DNA from 3 places in the Micromonospora sp. CA-259024 genome. Region 2 is predicted to be linked to each of the others. Evidence: predicted binding sites of a transcription regulator. Region 2 holds the regulator's gene; each other region holds the start of a gene.
What was found. The regulator HrcA, encoded in region 2, represses chaperone genes, less so after heat shock. The targets are predictions, from matches to a motif close to GGTTNGCACNCTCNNNNNGAGNGTGCNAACC.

Region 1: groL (chaperonin GroEL) is a predicted target of HrcA. The motif match lies at 2,519-2,549, and genes of this name have one in related genera.
Region 3: groES (co-chaperone GroES) is a predicted target of HrcA. The motif match lies at 2,469-2,499, and genes of this name have one in related genera.

The regions. Positions count from the first base shown of each region.
Region 1 is NZ_JBNJND010000002.1:1,252,686-1,256,893, forward strand. Features, by position in the region: gene ACQEUX_RS25235 (GNAT family N-acetyltransferase) at 1-308, shown strand, start outside; gene ACQEUX_RS25240 (hypothetical protein) at 396-644, shown strand; gene groL (chaperonin GroEL) at 701-2,323, opposite strand; gene ACQEUX_RS25250 (hypothetical protein) at 2,597-3,847, opposite strand; gene ACQEUX_RS25255 (cold-shock protein) at 3,944-4,147, opposite strand.
Region 2 is NZ_JBNJND010000002.1:263,078-267,285, forward strand. Features, by position in the region: gene ACQEUX_RS20500 (16S rRNA (uracil(1498)-N(3))-methyltransferase) at 1-301, opposite strand, end outside; gene dnaJ (molecular chaperone DnaJ) at 303-1,448, opposite strand; gene hrcA (heat-inducible transcriptional repressor HrcA) at 1,523-2,545, opposite strand; gene ACQEUX_RS20515 (DUF4870 domain-containing protein) at 2,771-3,412, shown strand; gene hemW (radical SAM family heme chaperone HemW) at 3,479-4,208, opposite strand, start outside.
Region 3 is NZ_JBNJND010000002.1:895,885-900,092, reverse strand. Features, by position in the region: gene ACQEUX_RS23480 (sugar ABC transporter substrate-binding protein) at 1-506, opposite strand, end outside; gene ybaK (Cys-tRNA(Pro) deacylase) at 687-1,166, opposite strand; gene ACQEUX_RS23470 (THUMP-like domain-containing protein) at 1,177-2,373, opposite strand; gene groES (co-chaperone GroES) at 2,633-2,947, shown strand; gene groL (chaperonin GroEL) at 3,018-4,208, shown strand, end outside.

The DNA of each region.
Region 1 (4,208 bases), 990 kb from region 2:
TGGCCGGGTCGGTGGGTCGTGCCGGCGCCGGTTGTCACCTCGCGGAACGAGGTGGCGAGGTGCTCGGCTTCGCCGCGTACGGGTCGTCCCGGCCGAGCTGGTTCGGGCCGATGGGCACCGCGCCGACCGCCGAGGGGTCGGGCATCGGTGGGGTGCTGCTGCGGCGCTGCCTGCGGGACCAGCGGGCGGCGGGGCTGGACCGGGCGCAGATCGGCTGGGTGGGGCCGGTGCCGTTCTACTCGGGCAGCGCGGGTGCCCGGATCGAGCGGGTCTTCTTTCTGTACCGGCGGGCTGTCGGCGCAGAATAAAGGGGCGAATGGGATATAGACCCAGATAGCGCCATTCGCCCGCATCGCCCATCGACGCCCCCTACCGTTTTGGTAGAGGAGGCAGCCATGACCACGGATGACGACCAGACCGAGGACGGCCCGCCGATCACCTGGAAACCGGTCGGGGAACTTCCTGGCCAACTCCCGTTCGACCGGCTCGACTACGGCGACGCCGAGCAACTGGCCGAGATGACCACCGATGGCGAGCCGGCGATGGTCGAAGAACCGCAGGAGATGGTGGACGCGCCGATCCAACTGCTTCCGCCGTACGACCGGGCGCAGAAGCGGCGCAACCAGCGCCCACTACCGACCTGACGACGAACGGGGCGGACCGCGTCAGCGGCCCGCCCCGTTCTGTGTCGGATCTGGACTCAGAAGTCCATGTCCCCGCCACCCGGGCCAGCCGGGGCAGCCGGGGTCTTCTCCGGCTTGTCCGCGACAACGGCCTCGGTGGTGAGGAACAGCGCCGCGATGGAAGCGGCGTTCTGCAGCGCCGAGCGCGTCACCTTGGCCGGGTCGATGATGCCCGCGGCCAGCAGGTCGACGTACTCGCCGTTGGCGGCGTTGAGGCCGTGACCCGATTCGAGGTTACGGACCTTCTCCACCACGACGCCGCCCTCGAGGCCGGCGTTGACGGCGATCTGCCGCAGCGGGGCGTCCAGCGCGACCTTGACGATGTTCGCGCCGGTCGCCTCGTCGCCAACCAGGTCGAGCTTGTCGAAGGCGGTCTTGCCGGCCTGCACCAGCGCGACACCACCACCCGGGACGATGCCCTCCTCGACGGCGGCCTTCGCGTTGCGAACGGCGTCCTCGATGCGGTGCTTGCGCTCCTTGAGCTCGACCTCGGTGGCCGCGCCGACCTTGATGACCGCAACGCCGCCGGCCAGCTTGGCCAGCCGCTCCTGCAGCTTCTCCCGGTCGTAGTCGGAGTCGCTCTTGTCGATCTCGGCCCGGATCTGGTTGACCCGGCCCTGGATCTGCTCGGCGTCACCGGCACCGTCGACGATGGTGGTCTCGTCCTTGGTCACCACGACCTTGCGGGCGCGGCCCAGCATGTCGAGGCTGGCGGCGTCGAGCTTGAGGCCGACCTCCTCGCTGATGACCTGGCCACCGGCGAGGATGGCGATGTCGGTCAGCATGGCCTTGCGGCGGTCACCGAAGCCCGGCGCCTTGACGGCGACCGACTTGAAGGTGCCCCGAACCTTGTTGACCACCAGGGTGGCCAGGGCCTCGCCCTCCAGGTCCTCGGCGATGATCAGCAGCGGCTTGCCCGACTGCATGACCTTCTCCAGGATCGGGAGCAGGTCCTTCACCGACGAGATCTTGCTGTTGGCGATCAGGATGTACGGGTCGTCGAAGACGGCCTCCATACGCTCCGGGTCGGTCATGAAGTAGGCCGAGATGTAGCCCTTGTCGAAGCGCATACCCTCGGTGAGCTCCAGCTCCAGCCCGAAGGTGTTGCTCTCCTCGACGGTGATGACGCCTTCCTTGCCGACCTTGTCCATCGCCTCGGCGATGATCTCGCCGACGGTGCTGTCGCCAGCGGAGATGGAGGCGGTGGAGGCGATCTGCTCCTTGGTCTCGACGTCCTTGGCGAGCTTGGACAGCTCCTCCGAGACGCTCGCGACCGCAGCCTCGATGCCCCGCTTCAGGGCCATCGGGTTGGCGCCAGCGGCCACGTTGCGCAGGCCCTCGCGAACCAGGGCCTGGGCCAGGACGGTCGCCGTCGTCGTGCCGTCACCGGCAACGTCGTCGGTCTTCTTCGCGACCTCCTTGACCAGCTCAGCGCCGATCTTCTCGTACGGGTCCTCGAGCTCGATCTCCTTGGCGATGCTCACACCATCGTTGGTGATGGTGGGGGCACCCCACTTCTTCTCGAGCACCACGTTGCGGCCCTTCGGGCCGAGGGTCACCTTTACGGCGTCGGCGAGCTGGTTCATGCCCCGCTCGAGGCCGCGGCGCGCCTCTTCGTCGAACGCGATCATCTTGGCCATACGGCGTTGTCCTCCTGGACACTCACGGGCCACCCGAGATGTGTGCCCCCGGATGGGCCGCCTGGTGTACGCACCTTGGGACGTCGCCACCTGGCGACGACGACGTCCTTCGGCCGGGCCGGATAGCCCGCGACGACCGGCCATGTGCTGCCCCGGCGTCTCCATGCCGGCGCAACCTGGCCCCACCGTCCCGACCATTGGCACTCACGGTATGCGAGTGCCAATGACTTGTTTAGCACTCTCCCCTGCCGAGTGCAAGCACGATGACGCCGCTCAGCCGAGTTCCGCAGCCAGCCCGGCAGTGTTCACCGGTGCCTCATGGGCCCGCTGCTCGGCGTACGTCACCAGCAGACCGATCATCTGCGCGAGGTGGGCCGGCAGGGCCAGCGCCGCCGTGACCCCGATCACCGCCACCGCACCGACCGCCGCACCCGGCGACGCGAGGGGATCCACACCGAACGCGGAGGTGCCCACCCCTTCCAGGAAACCGGGGATCAGGGTGCCGACGATCACCGCCAGGGCCACCAGGGCCACCCGACCGAGCAGCAGGCCGAGCCGGTCGTGGAACATCCGGAACGATCGACCGATCGGGTTCCGGCGTTCGAAGAGATAGACCGGGCCGGCCATGCTCAGCGCGAACGCCAGGTAGATGCCCGGCAGCACGCAGAAGCAGACGCCGATGCCGACGAGCACGCTGATCAGCAGGGTCCAGCCCCAGAGCCCGAGCGCCCGACGGAGGCCGTAGCGCAGCGCGGATTCGAGGCCGGCCGGCTGGCCGGCCGCCTGCTGGGTGATCACCCAGCTGCCGGCGGCCCACCCGACGGCCTGCACCAGCCCGACCAACAGGCTGCCGCCGACCAGCACGACGAGGAGGCTCCCCAACTCGGCGGCGAAATTGTCCGGCAGCACGGCGTTCGGATTCGCCTCGGCCTGGGCGGCCCAGTTCGCCGACGGGTCCACCCCGAGGGAGATCACCGAGAGCACCGCCGCGGGCAACACCTGGCTGAGCAGCATGATGGGCAGCAACTGCCGCCAGCCCCGGCGCAGTGCTCCCCCGCACCGGTTGAACCACCCCCCGAGACCGGCACCGGGCGGTGTGACCAGGGGGTCGTTCGGGTCGAGCCCGTAACCCGGCGGGTACCAGCCAACCGGCGGCCCCGGATACCACGGCTGCCCGCCGTAGGGGCCGGCGCCGGGTGGGTAGCCGCCCCCGTAGGGGCCGACGCCGGGTGGGTAGCCGCCCCCGTAGGGGCCGACGCCGGGTGGGTAGCCGCCGGTCGGTGGGAACACCCAACCCTGGGGCGGCGGACCGGGCGTACCCCAGGCAGCCTGCGCGGGATCCCAGCCGGGCGGCGGGCCGGCGGGACCCGTTTGACCCCAACCCTGCGTCGGGTCGGGCGGCGACTCAGAGGCGGGCTGGGCGCCCGGCGTCGCGCCGGAACCGCCGGCGGGCGAGGCCGGGTCGAACGGGCCCGACTCCCCCGGCCCGGGGGGTGGGGTGGGCGGGGGTGGCTGGTCGGTCATGAACGCTCCTCAGCATCGGCTGGAACGGTTCACGATCCTCCCGGCTGCGCGCCCGCGCCGCAGCCCCGACGCGCGGGGCCGATCGGGGAAGGGATCTCAGGCGATGACGCGTACGCGCTCCGCCTGCGGGCCCTTCTGGCCCTGGGCGATCTCGAACTCCACCCGCTGGCCGTCGTCCAGCGCCTTGTAGCCATCCATCTCGATCGCGGAGAAGTGAACGAACACGTCCTGACCGCCGTCGACGGCGATGAAGCCGTAGCCCTTCTCGGCGTTGAACCACTTCACGGTGCCCTGTGCCACGGTTCACTTCCCTCACTTTGCGCGGCGTTGCCTGAACCGGCGCACGGCACGGCCGGGCGCC
Region 2 (4,208 bases):
CGACCTCGGTCATCGCCTGCACGGCCAGTTCACCCCGGTCGCCCTTGGCGATGCCCTGCACGGTCACCAGCCGGGGTACGGGCGCGTCCGCGTACCCCCGGGAGGTGACGGTGAGGTCCAGGCTGCCCCGGCCGACGGCGGTGACCACGGCGGCGGCCGTGCCGCCCCGGCCGTCGGCGAGCAGCAGCTCCTCGCCGACCCGCAGCCGTTGCACGGTCGCCGCGTGGCGCCCCTCCGGGCCGTCCAGGGTCAGCGCGTCGCCGGTGGGCAGCGCCTCGACCAGGAACAGCGGCGCGGACACCTCAGGCATGCCCGTTGAACGCGTCGCGCATCCGGGAGAAGAAGCCGCCCTGCTTGGACAGCTCGGCGACCTCCTCACCGCGGGTCTTGGCGAAGTCGCGGAGCATCTTCTCCTGGTCCGGGTCGAGCTTGGTCGGCGTACGGACGTCCAGGTGCACGTAGAGGTCGCCTCGGCCGGTGCCGCGCAGGTGCGGCACACCCCGGGCGCGCAGCCGCAGCGTGCTGGCCGGCTGGGTGCCGGCCTTGACGTCGACCGTCTCCTCGCTGTCCAGGGTCTTGATGGTCAGCCGGGTGCCGAGCGCCGCCGCCGTCATCGGCACGGTGACGCGGCAGTGCAGGTCGTCGCCCTTGCGGGAGTACACGTCGTGCGGCCGCTCGTGGATCTCCACGTAGAGGTCACCGGCGGTGCCGCCACCCGGGCCCACCTCGCCCTGCTGGGCCAGCCGGATCCGCATGCCGTCCTCGACGCCGGCCGGGATCTTGACGGTCAGCGAGCGGCGGGTACGCACCCGGCCGTCGCCGGCGCAGGTGGGGCAGGGGTGCGGGATGGTGGTGCCGTAGCCCTGGCACACGGTGCACGGCCGGGCGGAGACCACCTGGCCGAGGAAGGTGCGTTGCACCGACTGCACCTCGCCCCGACCGCCGCACGCCTCGCAGGTCGCCAGGTGGGTGCCGGCGGCCGTGCCGGCGCCGGAGCAGGTGGTGCAGAGCACGGCGGTGTCGACGGTGATCGGCGCCTCGACGCCGAACGCCGTCTCGTGCAGGTCGAGTTCGAGCCGCAGGATCGCGTCGGCACCCGGCCGGGTACGCGGACGCGGACCGCGGGCGCCACCCGCCGCGCCGCCGAAGAACGCGTCCATGATGTCCTGGAAACCGACGAACGGACCGGCCCCACCGGGGCCGCCCGGGCCTCCGGCACCGCCGCCACCCGGGGCGAGCGGGTCGCCACCCAGGTCGACGATCTGCCGCTTCCGGTCGTCCGAGAGGACCTCGTACGCGGCGTTGATGTCCTTGAACTTCTCCTGAGCCTCCGGGTCCGGATTGACATCCGGGTGGAACTGGCGCGCCAGCTTGCGGTAGGCGCGCTTGATCTCGTCATCGGAGGCTTCCCGGCTCACACCGAGAATGCCGTAGTAGTCCCTGGCCACTGCGTTCCGTGTCCTCATGTTCGTCTCGCGTTGCGCCGATCCGGCGGCAGCAGCCGGCCGTCGGCCCTGACTGATCAGTTCTGGGCCAGCAACTCGCCCACGTAGCGTGCCACGGCGCGCACCGTGGCGATGGTGCCGGGGTAGTCCATCCGCGTGGGCCCCAGCACCCCCAGGCCGCCGACGATCGTGGCGCCCGGGCCGTACCCGGTGCTGACCACGGAGGCGGCCCGCAGGTTGTCGAACTCGTTCTCGTCGCCGATCAGGACCCGGGTCGTGCTCGGCTCGGTCTCGCCGATGAGCTTGAGGAGCACGACCTCTTCCTCCAGGGCCTCGAGGATCGGCCGCAGTGAGCCCTGGAAGTCGAGCAGGCCACCCCGGGTGAGGTTGGCGGTGCCGGCCAGGGCGATGCGTTCCTCGTGCCGCTCGACCAGCGTCTCCAGGAGCACCGTGGAGAGCGTGGTCATCGCCGGGCGCAGCTCGACCGGCGCCTCCTCGACCAGCGCCTGCACCAACGGCGGCGTATCGGAGAGCCGGGCGCCGGCGAGCTTTTCGTTGACCAGCCGGCGCAGGTCGGTGACATCGTCGGCGGGCACCGGCCCGGGCAGCTCCACCAGCCGCTGCTCCACCCGCCCGGTGTCAGCGATCATGACGAGCATCAACCGGGTGGTGGAGATCGGCACCAGTTCCAGGTGACGCACCGACGAGCGGGCCAGGCTCGGGTACTGCACAACGGCCACCTGCCGGGTCAGCTGAGCGAGCAGCCGCACCGTGCGGTGCACCACGTCGTCGAGGTCGACCGCGCCGACCAGGAAACGCTCGATGGCCCGGCGCTCGGCCGGGCTGAGTGGCTTGACCCGGGACAGCCGGTCGACGAAGAGCCGGTAGCCACGGTCGGTGGGCACCCGGCCGGCACTGGTGTGCGGCTGCCGGATGTAGCCCTCCTCCTCCAGCACGGCCATGTCGTTGCGGACCGTGGCCGGGGAGACCCCGAGCTGGTGCCGCTCGACCAGCGCCTTGCTGCCGACCGGCTCCTGGGTGGAGACGTAGTCCTCGACGATCGCGCGGAGCACGGCGAGTTTCCGGTCGTCGAGACCCATTCTCCGCACCTCCTGTCGCACGTCGGCCGCCGGCGCCGTGGGCCGGCCGGGCCGCCCTGGCACTCGACTGTAGCGAGTGCCAGTCTACGTCGGCGCACCCGCCGACGCGATGATCAACGGCGGCCCGTCGGTGCGGCCCGCGCCACCCCGCTGGGCCGATCGGCCCGTTCTGCCGGGCGATGTCGCTCTGGTGCGGCGTTGCCACAGGCCCCTACCGTGACATCCATGACTGAACCTCCTCGCCCTCCCGGAGCGGGTGACGCCGGCAACTACCCGCCGGAGCCGACCTCCCCGGGCTCGTCCCCGTCGGCCGAGCCACCCACCGCACCACTGTCCGGGGCACCCGGCCCGGGCGGCTATCCCCCGGCCGGTGGCTATCCGCCACCCACCGGTGACCAACCGCCGTCAGGCGGCTACCCTCCGGCGGGTGGCTACCCTCCGCCCGGGGGTTACCCGCCGCCCGGCGGCTATCCCGCTGGCGGGTATCCGACCGGTGGCGCCTACGGCGGCCCCGGCGGCGGCTACGCCAACAACGAGGACAAGACCTGGGCGCTGGTCGCGCACTTCGGCGGCGCCCTCGGCGCGCTGATCAGCTTTGGTCCGCTGGGCTTCGTCGCCCCGCTCATCGCCTACCTGGCCCGTGGTCAGCAGTCGCCGACCGTCCGGGCGCACGCGCTAGCCGCCCTGAACTTCCAGATCCTCTGGTCGATCATCGCGTTCGTGCTGCTCTTCGTGAGCTGGTGCCTGCTGTTCCTGCCCAGCATCGCCGTCGTGGTGATCCAGATCCTGTTCGGGATCATCGCGGGTATGAAGGCCAACGAGGGCACCCCCTACCGCTACCCGATGTCGGCCAGCTTCATCAAGTGACCGGGTCGGCCGCTCCCTCGGCCGGCCCGGCGCACCGCCTCCACCAGCCCGGGGACAGCCTGCGGCTCAGGGCAGCAGGTCACGCACGACCGCGTCGGCGAGGAGCCGCCCGCGCAGGGTGAGCACCGCACGGCCGGCGGCGTACTCCTCGGCAGCGAGCAGGCCGTTGGCGAGCGCCCGCTCGGCGCCGGCCCGGCCGGTGGCGTCGAGCACCGCCAGCGGCAGGCCGGTGTCGAGCCGCAGCCGGAGCATCACGTCCTCCATGTGCGCCTCGTCGACCGTGAGCACCTCCCGGGCCAGGCCGGGTGACGCGCCTGCGGCGAGCCGCTGGGCGTACGCCGAGGGGTGCTTGACGTTCCACCAGCGCACCCCGCCGACGTGGCTGTGCGCCCCCGGCCCCAGCCCCCACCAGTCCGCGCCGGTCCAGTAGAGCAGGTTGTGCCGGCAGCGGGCCTCGTCGGTGCGGGCCCAGTTGGAGACCTCGTACCAGGAGAGCCCGGCCGCGTCCAGCGCGGCCTCCGCGGCCAGGTACCGGTCCGCGGCGACGTCGTCACTGGGGTACGCCAGCTCGCCGCGCCGCATTCGGGCGGCGAGCCGGGTGCCGTCCTCGACGATCAGGGCGTACGCGCTGACATGGTCCACCCCGGCGGCCACGACCTGGTCCAGCGAGGCGGCGAAGTCCTCGGCCCGCTCCCCCGGAGTCCCGTAGATCAGGTCCAGGTTGACGTGCTCGAATCCGGCGTCGCGCGCCTCCAGGGCGGCGGCGGTGGCTCGGCCGGCGCTGTGTTTGCGGTCC
Region 3 (4,208 bases), 630 kb from region 2:
TACGCCACGACCGGGTTCTTGGCGCCCTGGTCGGTCAGGCACTTGACCAGACCCTCGCCCTGCAGCTTGCCGACGGTCTCGTTGTCGAAGCTGACGTAGTACTGGGCCGAGCCGCCCAGGGTGAGGCGGTCGTAGTCGATGGTGGCCACGCCCTGCGACTTGGCCTTGTCGAGCACGGCCTTGCCGGTGCCGGAGTCCAGGTTGACGATCATCAGGGCGGTGACGCCGCTGGTGATCATCTGGTCGGCGATGGTCTGGAAGGCGGTCTTGTCGTTCTGGGCGTTCTGAATGTCGTACTGGACGCCGGCGGTCTTGAACGCCTCTTCCAGGAATCGGCGGTCCGCGGTCTCCCAGCGGGCGGAGGACTTGCTGTCCGGGAGGATCACGCCGATCTTGGGAGTCTTGGCGGAGTCGGCCGGGCCGGAGCCGGAGTCGTCGCCACAGGCGGTCAAGCCGCCGGTCGTGAGCAGGCCCACGACGGCGATGGTGAGGATCCCCTTACGCATGTGCAGGGTCCTTTCGGGGGTGGGGGAGGTGTTTGTTTTGTTGTGCCCGGCAACGTATTGCGCCCCGCCGCGAGTCCACAAGAGTGCGCAGGTGTCAAGTTTGTTGGGAGCGATAACAATTCAGCAACGCGACTGTTACTCCCCAGCCACCTCGGGAGGAGCCCGCCGTAATGAACGCCGTCAGCGGGTCTGCAACGGCGCGGTACGGGCGTCGGTCAGCGCGACCAGATCCGCTGCGGCCAGTTCGAGTTGCAGACCGCGCCGACCAGCCGAGACATAGATCGTCGGGAAGTCCAGCGCGGAGTCGTCCAGCACGGTGGGCAGCCGCCGACGCTGCCCGAGCGGGCTGATCCCACCGCGTACGTAGCCGGTGGCCCGCTCGGCGACCGCGCGGTCGGCCAGCGCCGCTCGTTTGCCACCGACGGCAGCCGCGAGCGCCTTGAGATCCAGCTCGCCGGTGACCGGAACGACCGCCACGGTGAGCGCGCCGTCGACCTCGGTCACCAACGACTTGAACACGCGCTCCGGTGCCGCGCCGAGCGCCACCGCCACCAGTGCCCCGTAGTTCGGAGCGTCCGGCGCCACCCGGTACGGATGCGTGCGATGCGCGACCCCGCGCTTGACCACCAGTGCCGTCGCCGGAGTGCCCTGTCCTGCCACGCCACCGACGCTAGTCGACCGGCCTGCCGACGAGCACCGTCGGTGCGCCGCCGACCCGGGTGAGCACCAGGCTCGCCGCCGCGTCGCCGGCCAGTCGCAGGTCCCGCCGGAGCTGCTCCGGGGTGAGCGCGGAACCCCGCTTGAGGATCTCCACCCGGCCCACCCGACGGTCGCGCAGCAGCGCCCGCAGGCGCTTGAGCGAGAACGGCAGCACGTCGGTGATCTCCAGGCAGCGCGCGTACGGGGTGCGGGTCGGGTGGTCGGCGTAGAGGTAGGCGATGCTCGGGTCGCCGAGGGTCGCGTCCAGTTCGTCCGCCAGTTCGGCGACGAGGTGCGCGCGGACCACCGCCGGATCCGGGTCGTACAGGTAGCGGCGCGGCGGCCCGACCGCCGCCTCGTCGGCGCCCGAGCCGGTGAGCTGGTGGCGGTGGGCCTCGGCGCCCTCCTGGCGGTAGAGCGTGGCGCGGCGCGGCACCTCGGCCAACTCGCCGCACCAGAGCGCGGCCTCGACCAGGTCGCCGTCCACGCCGACCCACTCCGCCTCCGCGCCGGCCGGGATGAGTGCGTGGTCCAGGCCCGGTGCGACCTTCACCACCGTGCGCGGCACCCGCTCGGCGAGCCCGGTGACGAAATCCCACGGTGGCGAGTAGGCGCGCGGGTCGAAGATCCGTCGCCCGGTGCCGGTCGTGCGTCGGGCCGGGTCGCAGAAGACCCCGTCGACCTGGGAGACGTCGAACGCGGTGGCATCGCCGCACTCGACCGTGAACAACTCGGCCAGCCCGGCCGCCGAGGCGTTGGCTGCGGCCATCGCGGCGGTCACCGGGTCGGCCTCCACCCCGTACACCCGGATGCCGGCGCGTGCGGCGGCCAGCGCGTCGGCGCCGAGACCGCAGCCGAGGTCGGCCAGGGTGCGCACGCCGGCCGCGTACAGCCGAGCGGCCCGGCGGTCGGCGACCACCCGGCGGGTGGCCTGCTCCAGGCCGGGTCGGGTGAGGAACATCCCGGCGGCGGCCGGGCCGAACTTGCCGACCGCCCGGTGGCGTAGCTCGGCCTGGGTGAGCGCCGCTGCGGCCAGCGTCGGTGGCACCCCGGCCGCGCGCAGGGCCGACGCCGCGGCCAGCGGATCACCGCCGGCCAGCCCGGCCGCCGCCGTGAGCGCGGCCGACCCCTCGGGGGTACGCAGCGCCGCCAGCTGATCGAGATCCACTCGGTCATTCTCCCGGTCGAGCCAGGAATCCGGGCTGGCGGGGCGCGACGCGCTGGCACTCTCCTTGACGGAGTGCTAGCCACGGAATAACCTGCGATTAGCACTCTCACCCTGAGGGTGCCAGCTCCCGGGTCTCGCGACCCGGGTGCGCACGCCAGGCGGACCGGCACCCGCGACGACGGCCCCGCCCGGTGGCATGAGGCAGATTGACGCTGGTCGGCCCCGCCGGCCAGCAACGAAACCAGTACCCCAGGAGGGTATGCCCGTGACTACCGCGACCAAGGTTGCGATCAAGCCGCTCGAGGACCGCATCGTGGTCCAGGCGAACGAGGCTGAGACCACCACGGCGTCGGGCATCGTGATCCCCGACACCGCCAAGGAGAAGCCGCAGGAGGGCACCGTCCTCGCTGTGGGCCCGGGGCGCGTCGACGACAACGGCAACCGGGTTCCGGTTGACGTTCAGGTTGGCGACACCGTCCTCTACTCGAAGTACGGCGGCACCGAGGTCAAGTACGCCGGCGAGGAGTACCTGGTGCTCTCCGCCCGCGACGTCCTCGCGGTCATCGAGAAGTAAGCAACCGATCAGTGCCACTGCCCCGGTCCGGCTCGCCGGGCCGGGGCAATGGCGCTTCGAAGGGACATTAATGGCGAAGATCCTGAGCTTCTCGGACGACGCCCGGCACCTGCTGGAGCACGGTGTCAACGCCCTCGCGGACGCGGTCAAGGTCACCCTCGGCCCGCGCGGGCGCAACGTCGTTCTGGACAAGAAATTCGGTGCGCCGACGATCACCAACGATGGTGTGACCATCGCCAAGGAGATCGAGCTCACCAACCCGTACGAGAACCTTGGCGCGCAGCTGGTCAAGGAGGTGGCGACCAAGACCAACGACGTCGCCGGCGACGGGACCACCACCGCGACCGTGCTGGCCCAGGCGATGGTTCGCGAGGGTCTGCGCAACGTGACCGCCGGGACCAACCCGGCCGGCATCAAGCGGGGCATCGACGCGGCGGCCGCCAAGGTCTCCGAGGCGTTGCTCGGCCGTGCCGAGGAGGTCACCAGCAAGGAGTCGATCGCGAACGTGGCGACGATCTCCGCGCAGGACGCCACGATCGGCGATCTGATCGCCGAGGCGATGGAGCGGGTCGGCCGCGACGGTGTCATCACCGTCGAGGAGGGCTCGATGCTCACCACCGAGCTGGACGTGACCGAGGGTCTCCAGTTCGACAAGGGCTTCATCTCGCCGAACTTCGTCACCGACCTGGAGGGTCAGGAGTCCGTCCTTGAGGACGCGTACATCCTGGTCACCACCCAGAAGATCTCGGCGATCGAGGAGCTGCTGCCGCTGCTGGAGAAGGTCCTGCAGAACAGCAAGCCCCTGCTGATCATCGCTGAGGACGTGGAGGGCCAGGCGCTCTCCACCCTGGTGGTCAACTCGCTGCGCAAGACCCTCAAGGTCTGCGCGGTCAAGGCCCCGGGCTTCGGTGACCGGCGCAAGGCGCTCCTGCAGGACATCGCGATCTCCACGGGCGCCGAGCTGGTCGCCCCGGAGCTGGGCTACAAGCTCGACCAGGTTGGCCTGGAGGTGCTCGGCACCGCTCGGCGCATCGTGGTCGACAAGGAGAACACCACGATCGTCGACGGCGGTGGCCAGAAGGCCGATGTCGCCGACCGGGTGTCCCAGATCCGTAAGGAGATCGAGGCCTCCGACTCCGACTGGGACCGGGAGAAGCTGGCCGAGCGGCTGGCGAAGCTCTCCGGTGGCATCGCCGTGATCAAGGCTGGTGCGGCGACCGAGGTCGAGATGAAGGAGCGCAAGCACCGCATCGAGGACGCC